DNA from 3 places in the Paenibacillus sp. FSL R5-0475 genome. Region 1 is predicted to be linked to each of the others. Evidence: predicted binding sites of a transcription regulator. Region 1 holds the regulator's gene; each other region holds the start of a gene.
The links. Region 1 encodes Rex, which represses fermentation and respiration genes when NADH is low (regulators of the CRP and FNR family bind a similar motif). Its sites were predicted from a motif close to TTGTGAAATATTTCACAA; they were not measured.
Positions count from the first base shown of each region.

Region 2: the regulator Rex is predicted to act here: its motif matches at 2,519-2,536, upstream of MKX41_RS22900 (formate/nitrite transporter family protein).
Region 3: the regulator Rex is predicted to act here: its motif matches at 2,702-2,719, upstream of nirB (nitrite reductase large subunit NirB).

Region 1 covers NZ_JBBORK010000001.1:3,356,202-3,362,324, forward strand. The annotation lists gene MKX41_RS15035 (hypothetical protein) at 1-489, opposite strand, end outside; gene MKX41_RS15040 (cell wall elongation regulator TseB-like domain-containing protein) at 898-1,416, opposite strand; gene MKX41_RS15045 (amidohydrolase) at 1,586-2,887, opposite strand; gene MKX41_RS15050 (redox-sensing transcriptional repressor Rex) at 2,874-3,527, opposite strand; gene dinG (ATP-dependent DNA helicase DinG) at 3,659-6,123, opposite strand, start outside.
Region 2 covers NZ_JBBORK010000001.1:5,103,014-5,109,136, reverse strand. The annotation lists gene MKX41_RS22910 (formate--tetrahydrofolate ligase) at 1-663, shown strand, start outside; gene MKX41_RS22905 (FAD-dependent oxidoreductase) at 1,000-2,364, shown strand; gene MKX41_RS22900 (formate/nitrite transporter family protein) at 2,641-3,468, shown strand; gene MKX41_RS22895 (MFS transporter) at 3,902-5,122, shown strand; gene MKX41_RS22890 (GNAT family N-acetyltransferase) at 5,200-5,730, shown strand; gene MKX41_RS22885 (MOSC domain-containing protein) at 5,711-6,123, shown strand, end outside.
Region 3 covers NZ_JBBORK010000001.1:3,650,045-3,656,167, forward strand. The annotation lists gene MKX41_RS16425 (nitrite reductase (NAD(P)H) small subunit) at 1-138, opposite strand, end outside; gene nirB (nitrite reductase large subunit NirB) at 171-2,594, opposite strand; gene MKX41_RS16435 (hypothetical protein) at 2,814-3,524, opposite strand; gene MKX41_RS16440 (hypothetical protein) at 3,708-4,259, opposite strand; gene ric (iron-sulfur cluster repair di-iron protein) at 4,400-5,149, opposite strand; gene MKX41_RS16450 (hypothetical protein) at 5,363-6,094, opposite strand.

The DNA of each region.
Region 1 (6,123 bases):
TTTGCTTTCTTTTCCATTACTCAAGCTTACGTACACATTGTTGTCGTCGATATCAGTAGATGCTATCACATCTTTAAATTCCGTATTTTGCTGTTTCAATCTATCAAGTTCTGTAGGTATAATCGTATATTTACGGCTCTCCATGGCTTCAGCTACAGAGAACATCGCTTTATCCCAGTAATCATCCAATAGTTCACTTGAATTTTGCTCCACATCGAGTTTAAGTTTACGTCCTTCAATCACTGATTTTCCTTCTTTGGATACATACGATACTAGATCACGTAAATTCGTGCCCGGCTGCAAATCAAGTTTCAAAGTGACCTCATCGCGGTTAATACTAATATGTGAAGTATTTACTCCCTCAAATCCGGTTACAATCTTTTGGAGCGGTTCCTGTAAAGCAAACTGACGATATAAAAAGAATCCTCCGAATAATAGCATAGCCGACAGTAGAGACGTTATCAGTACAGGTACAAGACGTAATTTCAAGAAACGTCCTCCTCTCAAAGATGAAAAAATGTAAACAGAATGATCCAAAGTCATAGCTGCTAAGAGCTCACCAGAGCCTGACGTTCTACTAACACTGTTCTAATTACAAACAGTAGTATATCACAGGTGTATATACTATATTGAAAAAAAATGTGAAGATATTTAAAATTTTATTTTTTAATTCTTTCCATTTTATTTAATTTATTGATTTAATTCGACAAAAAAAGGGCTGTTACTCTTAAAATAACAGACCTTTTTTCGTATGAATCTTTAAATCCCAATATATAAATCCACTCTTATAGTATATCACAATTCGTGTACTAATAGTATATCAAATAATATGTCATTTTAAAAAACAAGCGAACCATAAATGGTCCGCTTGTTTCTCTTATAATGCCTTTGTTTAATTTAGCGGCTAGGTAAACTGTAACCTTCACCCATTCGAGCCCCATCCGAGAACCGATAAAATTGATAATAATATCGACCGCTTTGTTTATAAAAAAGCTGCCAAGCATACTCCCCGTTATATACTCCTGGCAACAACCGCTCAATGCTGATGTCCGGAAGATCGGCTTTTATAAGGCTACGCATTTTCGCTTCAGAGGTCCCTTTACTTAGTTCTTCAGCATATACTGCGTCGGTTCCTTCAGCAAACTTCCCGTCTACAGTAAAACGTACCCAAACCATCAACTCGGTCCCGGCTTCATTCTTCCCTGTTAAGACCCAGTACACCGCATTTTCATCCCACACGGATTTCTGCGCTTTGGTTACCTCTGTCAGACCAGCACTGGTTTTAGCGACATCCTTAGCGATATCTCGCTCGTTCCATTGATCTTTCATAATATAAGCATAGAACTGGATAAGTCCAAACAGAAGGAGCAGAATCAGAACTGACCCCAGGAGGATCCATTTTTTCCTTTTCTTCAAGGTACAGCTCCCTTTCTAGTAATATATCTTTTTTGATTATATAACACACCTGTGTGTTTATCCAAAGTTTCATATCCAATTCAATGATCTAATGATCAGAAACACAAAAGGCTGTAACTTTGCAATCGCAGAAAGTCACAGCCTTTCAGTTATTCGTTATGATCTTAGACTACCGTTTAAGCAGTCCATCAAATGATTCTTGCGCCTTACGACGGATTGCTTCCTCATCTAGCGTTACACATTCTCCGTGTTTTACAACCTGTTTACCATTCACCCATACATGCTCAACATCCTTGGCACTGGCAGAGTATACAGCATGAGACAACAGATCTGTATGTGGTAGCAAATGCGGCTGGTCTATATCAATCGCGATAAAGTCCGCTTTCATGCCAACAGCGAGTCTACCCACATCATTTAAAAAGATAGACTTTGCGCCATACTCTGTAGCTATACGCAGCGCTTCCGGAGCTGGAACAGCCGTCGGATCACCACTTACACCTTTATGGATGAGGGCTGCAAGACGCATCTCTTCAAACATATCCAGGTTATTATTGCTTGCCGCACCATCTGTACCCAGTGACACCTTCACACCAGCCTTTAGAAGATCCGTAACCCGAGCCACTCCACTAGCCAGTTTCAGATTACTTCCTGGGTTATGAGACACGCCTACATCATGACGAGCCAGTATCTCGATCTCTTCATCATTCAAATGAACGCCATGAGCAACAATAGACGGACGAGTGAACATTCCAAGCTTCTCTAAATGCGCTACAGGCCGAAGTCCGTAATCCACCACATTCTGCTCCACTTCGCGTTTGGTCTCGGACATATGGGTATGCATCGGTAAATCCAAATCATGTGCCGCTTGTACAAACTTAACAAAGAAGTCCGGTGGGCAAGTATATGGGGCGTGTGGCGAGATCATCGTCGTAATTCTGCCGCCAGCCTTACCATGCCAATTTCGTGCAAAAGAAATCGCTTCCGCAAGCTTGTGATTTTGTACTTCCTCTGGGCATAATCCGATTACGCCTCTCATCAGTACAGAACGAATGCCTGATAATTCGACTACCTCTGCTACTCGATCCATATGATCATACATATCCAAGAAGGTTGTAGTACCACCTTTTAGCATTTCCAGTACCGACAAGGAGGTTCCCCAGTATACATCTTCTCCAGTGAATTTCGCTTCCATCGGCCACATCTTCTCTTGAAGCCACACCTGAAGTGCCAAATCATCTCCATAACCACGAAGCAATGACATTGCCGCATGGCCATGTGTGTTTACCAGACCTGGCATAAACAGCAGACGACTGCCATCAACAACTTGCACATCATCTTCCATTAAAGGCTCTTCTTTTCCTATGTAAGTGATCAAATCATCTTCAATAGTCATATATCCATTCAGAACCGGCTCATCCGTTCCCGGAATAAGAAAACGCCCGCCCTTAATAATCGTTTTACTGCTCTTCATTTCCGGTTTCTTCCTTTCCATCTTTCAAATAATAAGCAAGGCTTTGCAAATCCGTTGTAAAATCGGCAGCATGAACCCGGATATTCGATGGTGTTTTTAGAATCACTGGTGCAAAATTCAAAATCGCCTCAATGCCAGACTCAATGAGAATATCTGCTACATTCTGCGCTTCTGAATCAGGCACAGTAATGATCCCAATTCGAATACCTTGCTCACGAACCGTCTGACCAAGCTCCTCCATCGGCTGAACGGTAAGAGAGTTGATTTTCCGCCCTACCTTAGGTGCATAGGAGTCAAATATAGCGGTAATCTTCATAGTATCTTTCAGATAAGCATTGTAATTAGATAATGCATGTCCAAGGTTACCGGCACCTACTAAAGCCACATTCAATTGTTGATCCAGCTTCAGAATATGACGGATTTTTTCAATAAGATAAGTTACGTCATACCCGATACCTTTTCTACCAAAGTCTCCAAAATAAGCTAAATCTTTACGAATTTGAGCAGGATTCAAATCAAGTTTTTGTCCTAGTTCTTGTGAGGAAACGGTTAATATTTCACGTTTCTGGAGATCATTCAAGAAACGCAAGTACACAGGAAGTCTGCGAACAACGGCTTCTGATATTTTATCCGATTTCATAATTTACCTCCTAATTTAAGTGATATTCTGTTCAAATCCTATCGAAATATCTGCACCTCGTCTCAAGGAAGAGCGGTATTCTTATACCGCCCTTCCTTGTAGAGAGATTAATAAGATCGATGACGTTCTTTTCAAGAAACGCCTCCGTCTTCCAACCACTCCGCTATACGAGGAACCATTTGATCCGTAAGCATATGCTCCATTTTCGGGCCAGGCAACGAATAGAGGAAATACTTCCCATAGTGAGATTCGATCACCCTTGTGTCATACACAATAACAATACCCCGATCTTGCGCTGTCCGTACCAGCCTCCCAAATCCTTGCTTGAAGCGAATAACCGCCTGAGGAACAGACAACTTCATGAACGGATTCTTTTTCTGGGCTTGTAATAACTCAGACTTCGCTTCCGCTAGGGGGTGGTTTGGCGGTTGAAATGGGAGTCTCACGATGGCCAAGCATGTTAATGCTTCACCTGGAATATCTACACCCTCCCAAAAGCTGCTTGTTCCTAACAGTACAGAAGCTGCACTGTCCTGAAAACGGCGGATCAGCTTGCTACGGCTGCCCCCCTCCACGCCTTGACCTAACACCGTGATCTCTTGTGAGGCTAGAGCCTCTTTCAGAGGATCGTAAACCTGGCGTAGCATCTTGTAAGAAGTAAACAGGACAAGCATCCGCCCACGTGTTGTAATAGCTGCTTCTGCTAGTGACTGTACGAGTGTATCGACAAATCGGGCATCGCCTACACTCCCCTTCACACTTGGGAAATCCCGCGGAATAACTAACAGCGCCTGCTCCCGATACTTAAAGGGAGAAGGCAGGAGTGATGTCATCAGACGCCCCTCTTCCGCAGCTTCATTAAGTCCGAGATTATCAATCATAAACTGGAAAGATTTATCGACAGAGAGTGTCGCCGAAGTTAGTACGATACTTTTCTTCTTGTCGAAAAACAGCTCCTTAAGCTGAGTACTAACATCAACAGGAACGGCATACAGCTGTAGCGATTTACTGCGATAATTTCCATTCGCCTCCAGCCAATATACTACATTCTCATCATTTAATCCCATAAAAAACCGTACTTGCTCACGTATAGAAGCTAAATCCTTAAATAAGCCGCTAATATCGGTAACTAGGCTATCTGAGGAAGATTGACCTTCTTGATCTCGCATCTCATTAAGCATTTTATCACCTTTACGGATAATTTCGCTTAATGTCAGATTCATAGTATTCTCTAGAGCAACCAATTCATCCCAATCTTTCGGTTTACGGGTAGGAAGTAGCCGCATGACTAACTGGCCGGCTTCTCCCGCCGCTGCATCGCTGCGTTCCGGCAAGAGGCTGAATAGTTTATCACTAAGCAGATCCCAGGTTTCTTTTACGGTAAGAAGATCCGGATAGATTCTATCGATTACTCCGCTCCATTCAGAAGCTTCCTCACTGCCTGATGACTGAAGCATTTGGCGAAGTGTAGGAAGTTGGCCATTTCGACTATCCTTATAAAGACGCGATAGTGTATGTGCCACCGTGAAATGCTTCATATGCATGCCTAAATGCTTGCCAGCCACGTCCTCCAGATGATGGGCCTCATCTATTACAAGATGTTCATAAGCCGGAAGTAGTTGATGCCCAGCCTTAACATCTGCGAAAAGCTTAGAGTGGTTCGTAATGACCACGTCTGCAATACCAGCTTCATGCTTAGCCCGATGATAATAACACTTACGGAACCAAGGACACGAGCGACCCAGACAAGAATCGGTATCGCTTGCTACCGTCTCCCAAAAATCTCCGCCACGTCCACTTAGATTGAGCTCTTCGTCATCTCCTGATTCACTTTGTGTCAGCCAAACGATCATCTGAGCCGCAGTAAGCGCATCTTCCCTCGGACTTATAAAGTCTTTTTTATTAATTTTATGTTCGAACTTACGAAGACACAAATAATGCCCTCTGCCCTTAAAAATTGCAGCTTTAAATGGAAAAGGAACTACCTGCGTTAACAAAGGAATATCACGCTCACGCAATTGATCCTGCAGATTAATAGTATGAGTGCTGACCATGACTTTTTCATTAGTGCGTACGCTTTGGTATATGGCAGGCAATAAATAACCAAGGGATTTACCGGTTCCTGTCCCTGCTTCGATCAATAGATGCTTGTCTTCGGCAAGTGCCGTCATCACCTCATTGATCATAATATCCTGAGCTTCTCGGCTTTCATACTGTGGCAAAGTTTCTTTAAGTCGTTTCGTTACTTCATCCATATAATCTGTAAAAGATAAATTGTGTAGTGGATTCTCAGCATGCTCGTCTCGAGGTGGAGCTAATTCGTTCCAGTCTCCTACAGCAAGCGCTAATTGACGATAGAAAGTCAGATCACCTTCGGGCTGAAGCGTCTCCGCTTCCCGTTCACGCAGCAGACCATCAAAATACCAACCCAGATCACTATCCTCTTCCGTAAACAGCTCACAGAGTCTCTGAATCGTCAGCAGAGGCAAATCGTAGAGCTCCTCCAGACATTTCAGCAATACAAGAGCAGTTGCGAGTGCATCACTGTCTGCCTGATGCGGACGATCATGCGTCACTCCAAAATGTGCACTAACTG
Region 2 (6,123 bases), 1.7 Mb from region 1:
GGTGGTGTACCTAAGAATGAGCTCCAAACGGAGAACCGGACGGCGCTGCGCTCTGGATTGTCTAATTTGGAGCGTCATGTAGAGAATCTCGGCAAATTTGGGGTACCTGTTCTTGTTGCCATTAATCATTTTGAAGGCGATAGCCCAGAAGAGATTAATGACGTTGTGGAGGCTTGTCGCCGATTGAACGTTCCTGCGGCAATATCCAAGGTATGGGCAGAAGGTAGTGCGGGCGGACAAGAGTTGGCTTCGGAACTAAAGAAACTTCTGGACCATAGCGACACTGAACGTTTTGCTCCTTTGTATGAGAATGAACTCGACATCTCTTCCAAAATCACCAAGATTGTTCGCGAAATTTACCGTGGTGCGGAGGTTAACTTTTCCCCTGCGGCCAAACGCAGCCTAGCGGTGATTGAGCGTCTTGGGTTAAATGATCTTCAAGTATGTATGGCGAAGACCCCTTATTCCTTCTCAGATCAGCCTAGATTGCTTGGCGCTCCAGAAGGTTTCACGGTAGGTATCCGTGATATTACCCTTTCGCTTGGTGCAGGGTTTGCTGTAGTGATTACGGGCAATATCGTTACGATGCCAGGTCTACCGGCTAAGCCAGCTGCTGAGGCACTATGGATGGATGAGGATGGCGTGATTCACGGTTTGGTGTAGATACAGTTATGATCAGGCTTTTCCCTGTTGGTTTAGGGGGAAGCCTTTTTTTGCGCGTTATAAGAAAGTATATCCTGAGGGGGTAGAACATAATGTCCTACGCCCATGGCAAAGCTAACGAGGTCGCAATCGGCAGCAGTGACGGAAAATGCTTAAAATTGTGAACAATCTGAGAATATAGGCGAAAAGACTTGTAATGTGATAAATATCACAATATAATCAGTTTATAAAGTGAAATAAATCACAATTAACTCATCGGTGATCAGATATCTAATTTGGTCAGTCAAGCAATTCGAATATATAACCAGGTTGTCCATTTGAAGGAGGAAGAAAATAATGAAAGTAGCTGTCATTGGATGTACCCATGCCGGAACTGCCGCAATTGTAAATACTGCCAAGCTTCACCCGGAAGCCGAGATTACGGTGTATGAGCGTAATGATAATATTTCTTTCTTATCTTGTGGAATTGCTTTATACGTAGGTGGAGTGGTCAAGGACCCACACGGGCTGTTCTATTCTTCCCCTGAGAAGCTTGCTGAGCTTGGTGTAAAGACCAACATGCGTCATGAAGTGACCGTTGTGGATACGAAGTCCAAAACATTGCGTGTTCGCAATTTGGTAACCGGACAGGAGTTTGACGATACCTACGATAAGCTGATTATGACTACGGGATCATGGCCGATTGTACCGAAGCTCGAAGGGATTGAGCTGGAAGGCGTCTTGCTTTGCAAGAACTATGATCATTCCAATACCATTATAGAAAAAGCTAAACAAGCGAATAAAATCACAGTCGTAGGCGCTGGATATATCGGCGTTGAGTTGGTGGAAGCCTTCCAAATGAACGGAAAGCAAGTTACGCTGATTGATGGTGAAGATCGTATTTTGAATAAATATTTGGACCCAGAGTTTACTGCGCCGATCGAACAATCCTTTAAGGATCATGGTATTAAATTAGCGCTGAATGAGAAGGTAAGTTCTTTTGCTGGTGAAGGTGGCAAAGTTACCAAGGTTATCACAAGCGAAGGGGAGCATGAAGCGGATCTTGTAATTCTCTGCATCGGCTTCCGTCCGAATACTGAGCTGTTAAAAGGTCAAGTGGATATGCTGCCAAATGGCGCAATTCTGGTCAATGATTATATGCAGACTAGTTGCCCAGATGTGTATGCCGCTGGTGACAGCTGCGCGATTCATTACAACCCTACGGGTAAGCACGCTTATATTCCACTGGCAACCAATGCAGTACGGATGGGCACTTTGGTCGCACGTAACTTAGTGAAAGAGACGATTCCTTATATGGGTACTCAAGGGACTTCGGGCATTAAGATTTATGAAGATAATATCGCTGCTACCGGTCTTACTGAAGAAGGGGCTAAGGCTGAAGGAATGGACGTAGAAACTACCATGATTATTGACAACTACCGTCCAGAATTTATGCCAACCTTCGAGCAGGTGCAATTAAAAGTGGTATTTGATCGCGCCACACGCCGCATTCTCGGAGCACAAATCTTGTCCAAGACGGATTTGACGCAATCGATTAACACAGTATCTGTATGTATTCAAAATAAAATGACAATCGATCAGCTTGCCTTTATCGATTTCTTCTTCCAACCTCATTACAACAAGCCTTGGAACTTCCTGAATACAGTAGGACTCGAATCGCTACCGGCATCAGTACCAAGCAAAGAGGCAGTAACCGTATAATTTAATTGCCTGTGAACAATAAAGTTGGGTAAACCGGAGCCATATATGGCTCCGTTTTTTTTGTGATTGATGCTGGTACTATTTACCTTTAAAATAATATGGAGCCTATTCTTACAATTGTAATTATGGATGCGCTTCGTTAAATTTGACATGTCAGTGAAAAGTTTCACTTAGTTTTTCATTAAGTGATAATTATCACGTTAATGTGTTTTATGACACGCTACAATGGTCGTAAATGAACAAATTTTAAGTAAATAGATGAAGGGGATAGGAATCATGGCTTATAATAAACCGCAGCAGATTGCCGCAGTCACGGTCGAGAACGGCATAAAAAAGGCGCATAATCCTTTAAGCACCGTACTAATTCTGGGCTTTCTGGGAGGAGCGTTTATCGCGCTCGGATTTTTACTGGATATTCGCGTCATTGCTGGCGCACCACATGAATGGGGATCCATCGCTAACTTTATTGGGGCAGCTGTCTTCCCTGTCGGATTAATTCTAGTACTGCTTGCAGGAGGAGAACTGCTGACAGGCAATATGATGGCTGTGCCACTTGCTTTTATGGCGAAGAAGATATCCTTCTGGGAAGTGGTTAAGAATCTCGTATTGATTACCCTGAGCAATCTAGCGGGAGCTTTGTTTGTAGCTTACTTTTTCGGTCACGTGGTTGGTTTAACCTCTGACGGTGTGTATTTGGAAAAATTAGTGGAGATGGCAGGACATAAGCTTGAGGCAGACTTCTTGCCGGCATTTGTTTCCGGTATCGGTTGTAACTGGCTCGTAGCTTTGGCGGTATGGCTCTCCTATGGAGCAGATAACTTCAGTGGCAAAATCCTCGGTATCTGGTTCCCAACGATGGCTTTTGTAGCTATCGGCTTCCAGCACGTTGTAGCCAACATGTTCTTAATTCCTGCAGCTATTTTTGAAGGTTATTTTTCATGGGGAGAGTACTTCAACAATTTTGTTCCGGTATGGCTAGGAAACTTGACGGGCGGTGCGATCTTTGTTGCGGCAGCTTATTGGATGGCTTACCTGCGCAAAGAGTCTGCATCTATTCAGTCCGTGGACAGCATGTCCGGCAGCGGTGTAAAAAAACACGCCTAAACCTATCTTATAAAGCACTCCTTAGAATAGTTGAGGGGTGCTTTTTGCTGTATAGACAAATAAAATCCGCCGTGATGTATCCGAACTCGGGGGAACGAATTCGGATGCACAGCGAATTTTAAAAGGGGGAGTGTTTCTAGGCTCTATTACCCCGACTTTGTAATAACGAAACACTTCATTATTGTTTAGTCTACTTTACGGACGACAGCGGCAACTATAAAATATAAATAGATAGTAGAAATAGGGAGGACTGCGGACGTGAAAGGTGCTACTTTTTTCTCAGCTACGGCAGAAGTTAGTCCTAAATAAGAGGTGAAGTATACTCGGACTTTATCACGATAGCACGTCAATGCGTCTGCTTGCCCTGAACCCTGTTTTGGGATAATACTGGATGGAATAATGACACATATATTACAGGGGATGTACACTACTTATGAAGTTTTTACAGAATTATCCTAAAGAAGTTAAGATATTTTTAATTGCTAGTCTTATTAATGCAACGGGTAGTGCACTGATGTGGCCATTGGTTACAATGTATGTTTTTGATGAGCTTGGACGCAGCATGTCGGATGCTGGATTAGTGATTCTTATTCAATCAGTTGGAGGAATTGTGGGTCAACTACTCGGGGGCTCACTCTATCATAAGGTAGGCGTTAACCGGCTGATTGTTGGAGCGCTGGGCATGAATGCACTTGCTCTGTTCACTTTGCCGGCAGCAAGTAACAACTGGACGTTATTTATGGTCGCGATGGGACTGGTAGGGCTCTTTAATTCACTGTCCTTACCTGCGATTCAGGCATTTATCGGCTTTCGTTTTACGAAGCAGCGCGGAGAGTTGTTTAATGTTATTTATGTCGCTAATAATATTGGTGTAGCACTGGGTACGGCGTTAAGTGGTTTTTTGGCCGATATTTCTTATATGCTCAGCTTTGTGATGAACGGCGTAACTTCAGCGGTATTTGCGGTATTCTTTTTTGTATATCTCAAGAAAGTCGGAGGAGATTCTTCACAGGAGGTCGCAGAACACCAGAAGGCTGGTCCTGACAAACAATCTACCTGGAAGCTAATGGGGCATACACGAATTTATCTTTATATGGGTATTGCCTCGATGTTCCTACTATTAGGGAACTCTATCTGGAATACAGGGGTATCTCCGTTCATTATTTCTGAGGGCTGGCCTAAGAAGACTTATGGTTTTCTCTGGACGCTTAACGGAATTCTCATTTTTGCGGCTCAGCCGCTCGTAACAGTAATTAAACGCTGGTTCGCATCTACCTCAACGGCACAAATGACAGTAAGTGCTCTATTTTATTTGGGTGGGTATGCTGTTCTTTTATGGATGCCGACTTATTCAGGTCTAGTGCTTGGGATGGTACTCGCTACGCTTGGGGAAATGCTGATATCTCCGGCCATGCCTTCCTTTATTTCGGACCATGCAGGTCGCAGTGCTCCTTTCTATTTAGGGCTAAGTGGAGGCATGGGGGCAGTCGGTAGGGTGATTGGACCATACTTAATGGGTAGGTTATACGATAGTGGAGGCTTAGCGCCTACCGCATGGTTGGCATGTGCGATGGCACTGCTGTCCGTAGGATTCTTTATCGTTCATGCGTATATCAACCGCCGAGGAAATTCATTGGAGCGGTCAATAGGATAGTTGAGAGTTGAGCATAGTGGATTCAAATGATCTACTGTGAATTCTATAGAGGTGCAAGGCAAGGGGTGTTCATCTTTATGAAACTTAGCAACAGGGATAGGTTTATAATAAGGTTCTCAGAGATTAAAGACGTGCGGGAACTGATTCATCTGGATCATATGATCTGGACGGAGAACACTAGCCCGGGGCCATTACTGTGGCGTTCCCAAGAGGATTATCTACTGAATGCTCCCCCGGGTTCGCAGCTAGTAGCGCTAAAGGATGACAAGCTATGCGGATATGTTGGGTTTGGCTGCCCTAGTCGAATGGAGAGTAACAGGCATGTGTGCGAGGTCAATATTGCTGTTCATCCGGATTATCAACGTTTAGGTATTGGCCGGCAGCTCATAGAGGCTATTAAGGAACATGCCGCAGATAACGCCATTCGTAAGCTGCGTCTACGCGTATTATCCTGTAATGAATCAGCGCTTTCTTTTTATCGTAAATGCGGGTTTGTGGAAGAGGGACGTCTGCGGGAGGAGTTTTATCTTGGCGGTCGATATGTGGATGAAATCTTTATGTGCTGCATGCTGACAGGAGGAGAAGGATATGGAGATCATCTCGCTTAATGTGGGGCGGCCGATAACAGTGGATTATCGGGGGAAACCTTTGGAGACTGGGATTTATAAAATGCCTGTCGAAGGATCAGTTCAGTTAAATACTAATGGTTTTATCGGAGATGGTCAGGCGGATCTGAAACATCACGGGGGCCCTGACAAGGCAGTTTGTGCCTACCCCATCGAGCATTATCCCTACTGGGAGCAGCAGCTTGGGAAGAAACTGGAATACTCTGCCTTCGGAGAAAATATAACAACTGCCGGCTTATTAGAGACAGATGTGTGCATTGGCGATGTGTACGAAATAGGTACCACTGTGCTGCAGGTCAGCCAGCCACGTTATCCTTGCTTCAAAATCTCACAAAAGCATGGCCCGGCAGATCTCCCGGCTCAAGTGCTGGACAC
Region 3 (6,123 bases), 290 kb from region 1:
ATTCTCAAGTGCATAGATCGCTCCGTCAGAGGTACGAAATACAGCCAGCTCCACATTTCCAGCAATCACCACACGGCCAATCTGCAGCAGGAAATCCTGTACTGATCCTATTGGATACGTTTGTGTTGTCTTATTCATTGGTCTCTCCCCTTCTGTGTGCGTTATATCCGCTAGACTCTTGTTTCTTCAAAAAGCGCAGCACGAGTGCTGCTGTCATTGAGCATTTTTTTCCAAGGATCCGTAACCTGAGTCAGAGCAAAGTCAATACGTGCGGCCAGCTCTTTGCGGTTATCTTCATTATTCAAAATAACCATTTGAATCTGCTCAAGTCCCATACGCTCAACCCACTCGGAAGTTCTCTCCAAATAATTGCCGGTCTCACGGTAATATTGCATCACAGCGGAGCACACTTCGATCAACTCTTCATCGGTCTTAATTTTGCAGAAGGAGTCTGCGATCCGTGGCTTGATCCCACCGTTACCACCGATAAACACTTCCCAACCACCATCATTTCCAACGATCCCAATATCCTTCGTGCAGGATTCCGCACAGTTACGTGGACAGCCGTTGACAGCTATTTTAAACTTGGCAGGAAAATCAAGACGTTCATACTTACGCTCTATGAGCGCGCCCATTCCCAGCGAATCTTGTGTGCCAAAGCGGCAGAACTGGGAGCCCACACAAGTCTTAACCGTACGCAGGGATTTGGCATAACCGTAGCCGGAAGGCATATCCAGCTCTTCCCATACCTTAGGCAAATCTTCCTTCTTCACACCGATTAGATCCAGGCGTTGCCCTCCAGTTACCTTCACAACTTTCACGTCATATTTAAGGGAGACGTCGGCGATTTTCTTCAAATCCTCCGGCGTAGTTACCCCACCATACATGCGTGGTATCACGGTGTAGGTTCCATCTTTTTGAATATTGGCACCCATTCTTTCATTTACAAATCGGGATTCTTTCTCATCTTGATGGGTATCAGGATTCATCATCCCTAGATAATAGTTAATCGCCGGACGACACTTGGAGCAACCTTCCTCTTGTTTCCAACCGAGTACATTCATGACCTCTTTTGTTGTTTTAAGACCTTTAGCTGTAATTACAGCAACAATTTCATCACGGCTAAGCGTTGTGCACCCACAAATACCTTGCTTAGCAGCTTGCTGGAAACTGTCACCTAAGACAAATTGCAGGATTTGTTCTACTACGGGTTTACAACCACCACAAGAGCGAGTAGCGCCAGTGCATGCTTTGATCTCATCCACAGTAGTAAAACCATGTTCAGTGACAGCATCTACGATCGCTTTTTTAGTTACACCATTACAGCCGCAGACAATTTCTTCGTCCGCCATAGCTTCTACGGATGTGCTCTTCTTAGCTCCGCCACCGCAGCAGCCCGTTCCCATAACCTCCGTATAAATCTCATCGGTCATTACTGCGCCTTGTTTTACTAGCTTTTGCAGATTCGCGGACTCCGTTACATCACCGAACAAAACCGCACCGACAATCACATTATTTTTGAGCAAAATTTTCTTATAAGTTTTCTTCCATTCATCTTTGCTTGAGATCACAGTATGTTCAGGACAATCCAAAAACTCACCTGCAGAAAATACATCCACCCCAGAAATTTTAAGCTTCGTGGAAACAATCGAACCTTCATAAGGCTTGGTATCGCTACCACATAAATGTTTAGCTAGAACCATGCCTTGTTCAAATAGTGGAGCCACCAGTCCGTAACACATACCGCGATGCTCAGCACATTCGCCGATGGAATATACATTCTGCATGGAAGTTTGCAAATAATCATCCACCACGATCCCACGATTTACGGAGATTCCGCTATCTTTTGCCAATGTCACGTTCGGTTTGATTCCAACAGCCATTACCACAAAATCTGCAGCAAGCGTACTGCCATCACTAAAACGCAATCCACTTACTCTCTGTTCCCCGCTCAATTCTATCGTTTGTTTGCCCATAGCAAATTTCACGCCTTGACGCTCAAGCTCAGCTTGCAGCATCGAGGAGGCATTCCGATCAAGCTGACGCTCCATCAGATCTTCCATCAAATGAACTACGGTAACATCCATACCAAGGTTCAGAAGACCTTTTGCCGCTTCCAACCCAAGCAACCCCCCGCCGATAACAGCTGCTTTGCTGTATTGTTTGGCCGCTGCCAGCATCGCATCACAGTCTGAAATATCCCGGAATCCTACAACGCCCTCTTTATCACTGCCAGGTACAGGTAAAATAAACGAATTCGAGCCTGTCGCAATAATTACCTTGTCGTAGGGGACTATCATCCCACTATCCGTAACAACTTGCTTCGAACCTTCATCAATTCGTGTCACCGTTGTTCCCGTGTGTAGAGTTATATTATTGTCTTCATACCAATTCCAGTCGTTTAGGATGATATCATTAAGGGTCTTACTTCCTTCAAGAACATAAGACAACATGATCCGATTGTAATTGGGATGAGGTTCACTTCCAAAAACCGTGATGTCATAAGCTCCACCCAGCTTCAATATCTGCTCAATCGTACCTATGCCTGCCATACCGTTGCCGACTAATACTAGTTTTTCTCTTATCGTTGTCATGGTTTAGGTGCCTCCTCAAGCTTATGAATACCTGATCAATTTCTCTTCTACATATTGGAATTATACGGTTCAAATTCAATTCGTCATTGTGATTGCAGTCACTTCAATTGTGAATATTTTCACACTTTAGTGTACTGATAATTGTTAGATATCTTTTCCACATAAAAAGCCAGATTAACGATTCTGAACAACCGTTTCTCTGGCTTAATGTACGATTTTTTAGCGTAAAGTCAATAAAATCTCCAATTCATCTTGAGCCCTGAGCTTCATATCCATTCCATCATCGAGTAGTTGTTTTCCGTTCACCTTCAGCTTCCATTCTTCATTACTAAGAGGAGTATAATCGTCGACGGAAAGCACCTTTTTATTGTCATCGGCCAACTGTACGCTACTACAGCTTTTGAGCAAATCTCTTACAGTTAAATCCTCTTCAAATAACATAATATACGTATGATGCAAGTCTACTTCAACACTTCCACCGTTCAAGGTCAGCCTTACAGTTTGAAGTGGTGCTTGATGGTCCTTCGACTTCGCGGTGAAGACTAGCTGTGAATCATACCCTACAGTATTATTCCAATCCGCATTCCCAATGATTTGACCGCCCATCTGAAGCTCCCAAACCATTCCCGCCTCTAGCGAAAAATCCTTTACCGAAACAATGCTTGAGTTATCCTCAGCAAATGTGGCAACATTACTACCTTTCAGTAGCTCCATGATCGATATTCCATTTCTATAACTCCCACTAAGTAACCTATCCGATGGTTTAGTAAGCAGTTCATTATCTCCAACCCTTATTGATATTGTCGGTCCCTCTGATCCTGCCACACCATTATTAGCATTACTATTGCCGTCATTGTTAGTAGAGCATCCACCTATTATGAATACAATGACTAATCCTAGCATCAATTTCCACAAAGATCGCATGGGCATCCTGGCACCGCCTTGTCCCGCCTAATGACCATATAGCGTCTCAGGCTTGTAAAGTTATGTATTCTGTCTTTTTAAGGATAACTTAAACAAGCCATGTTCTCAAATAAGTAATAACAAGCTTACTTCTCAGTATCTTTAATTATCTCCCCAATGATATTAAAAATTGGCAAAAAACTTTGAAAGCTAACCTTTATTCCCCTCTTTCTGCTCGTTCGGCGTCATTTCGCATATTCTGAGGGATTTATCCCCTTCTTTTTGCTCATTCGGCGTCATTTCACATATTCTGGGGGATTTATCCCCTTCTTTCTGCTCATTTGGCGTCATTTCACATATTCTGGGGGATTTATCCCCCTCTTTCTGTCCATTTGGCGTCATCTCGCATATTCTGGGGGATTTATCCCCTTCTTTCTGCTCATTTGGCGTCATTTCACATATTCTGGGGGATTTATCCCCCTCTTTCTGTCCATTTGGCGTCATCTCGCATATTCTGGGGGATTTATCCCCCTCTTTCTGCTCATTCGGCGTCATTTCGCATATTCTGGGGGATTTATCCCCCTCTTTCTGCTCATCCGGCGCCATTTCACATATTCTGGGGGATTTATCCCCTTCTTTCTGCTCATTCGGCGTCATTTCGCATATTCTGGGGGATTTATCCCCCTCTTTCTGCTCATTCGGCGCTATCTCGTAGTGCGCTTTTAAGCAATCCTTCCGCCTGCCTGCCTGCCTGCCATCCATCTATCCATCAATCGATCTTACCCATATTTTTTACGATCATTTCTTCTATCTTTTTCAACGGAGTTATCCACATTTCTGTACATTCTATAATTCCCTATAAAAAAAGCCCCCTAAGGGACTCTTTAGCACACTATTCATCTTCACTGAAACCTAGGGAACAATATATTATTCTCCAAATGTACGTGTTCAAAAGTCATACTCTCCAGCTCTTCCAGCCGGGCATATGTCAATCGATAGGTCGTGCAAGCATGCGCCGGTGGAGTGAAATCATCTGTAATACTACGTATTTTCCTCAAAATATCGCCCGCACCATCATGCTCACTCTCCAGCTCAGACAATGACTCACGAAGCGATGTCAGGCCTTCTTCACTAGGATTAGCAGCGTATGTCAACAGCTTAGGAAACTCATCTTCTTCTTCTTTAGCCGTATGCTCAAGTAAATCTTCCTTAAGTATGTTGAACAAGTTATATAACTCCACCAAATGGGGAGAATCTCCGCCATGCACTCGATATACCTTAGTTACATTTTGGCTAATGAGGGGTAGCTCTTCACGAAGATAACGGTGGTGTTTGTTAATAATATGGTCAATTAACTCTTCTGAAGGTGCAGTATTCCAAGCGATTTCCTCTTGGGGTACTGGATACTCTTCGAACAGCTTGTTTAGATCGCCGATGATTATCTCGTGATCCAGACCACGCTCAGCAGCTGCTTCAGCAAGAGGTTTAGCTCCACCGCAACAGAAATCAATCCGTTTTGCTTTGAAATAATCTGCCGCTTTAGGGAACTGTAATACAATATCCCTCACTAGTGCATCTGGGGTAAACCCAGCTTGTACCGATTGCGCTTGCTTCGAATCCGAAATACTATCATTAAGTTGTTTAGTTTCCATTATAGCTCCTCCTTGGGTTATGGGATTAGGTTATGGGATTAGGTTCTGAATAAATCTTATCCACTTCTTCACCTTAACCCTGAAAGGAACTTTGACTTGTGATTGTACGCACGGAAATTGTATCTTATTTTTGAACGAAATTGGAGATTGATGTACATGCAACGTAAACGCAAAAAAGCACCTTTGCCTACAAAGGTGCTTTTTCAACTCAATTTATTGCACATAAGCCTGCATATACGTCCGCTGTCCCTTTGAATCCTTCAAATAAGGTCCCAATCCGGCAAAACGGGAGTGATCCATATAAACACCGGTCATCCATCTGCCTTCCGTCAAGCCACCATTCCATTTAAGGACAAGATCAGGTGCGGAAATCCATTCCTGAAAGACTCGTATATCCTGATCTTTGTATTCTTTACATGGCTTAGACCGCTCAATAAGGTGGAACTCATTAAGATAAGTTGGAACGAAATAAGAGGATATCGTATGCAAATCATCATCGTCAAAAAAAGGCTCGTCGCCTAAAAAGGGTTTGAATAATATGGTATTCTCGTACATGGACCAAATTAAGGCTTGAAGCACCATACTCTGGCGAATGCCGTTATGAAACTTATATTGTCGCCCATGATTCGCCGCATTTACATCCTGTGGAGGTTCCGTGGACTCCAGACAGTGCCGTTCACAACCAATACACTTCCAGCCGGTCGGACTTTGAATCCATTTTTGAAAAATAGTCCCACTATCATTGTTTCCTTTGTAGAGTGAAGAGATAATGCTGTAAGGCACGCCAATCCACGCATCCCATAAGGAATCAGGAAGATGGCTATGCAGCATGAACAACGTCTTGTCATAGATGAGCTGTACTTTGATAGAAGCATTCTCTAGCTCAGCAACATCCTTTTTTCCATACGTTATTTCCCGGGAAAACAGGGTCGTCTTCGTCTTCATCTCCCTCGCCTCCTAATAGTTTTGCTATG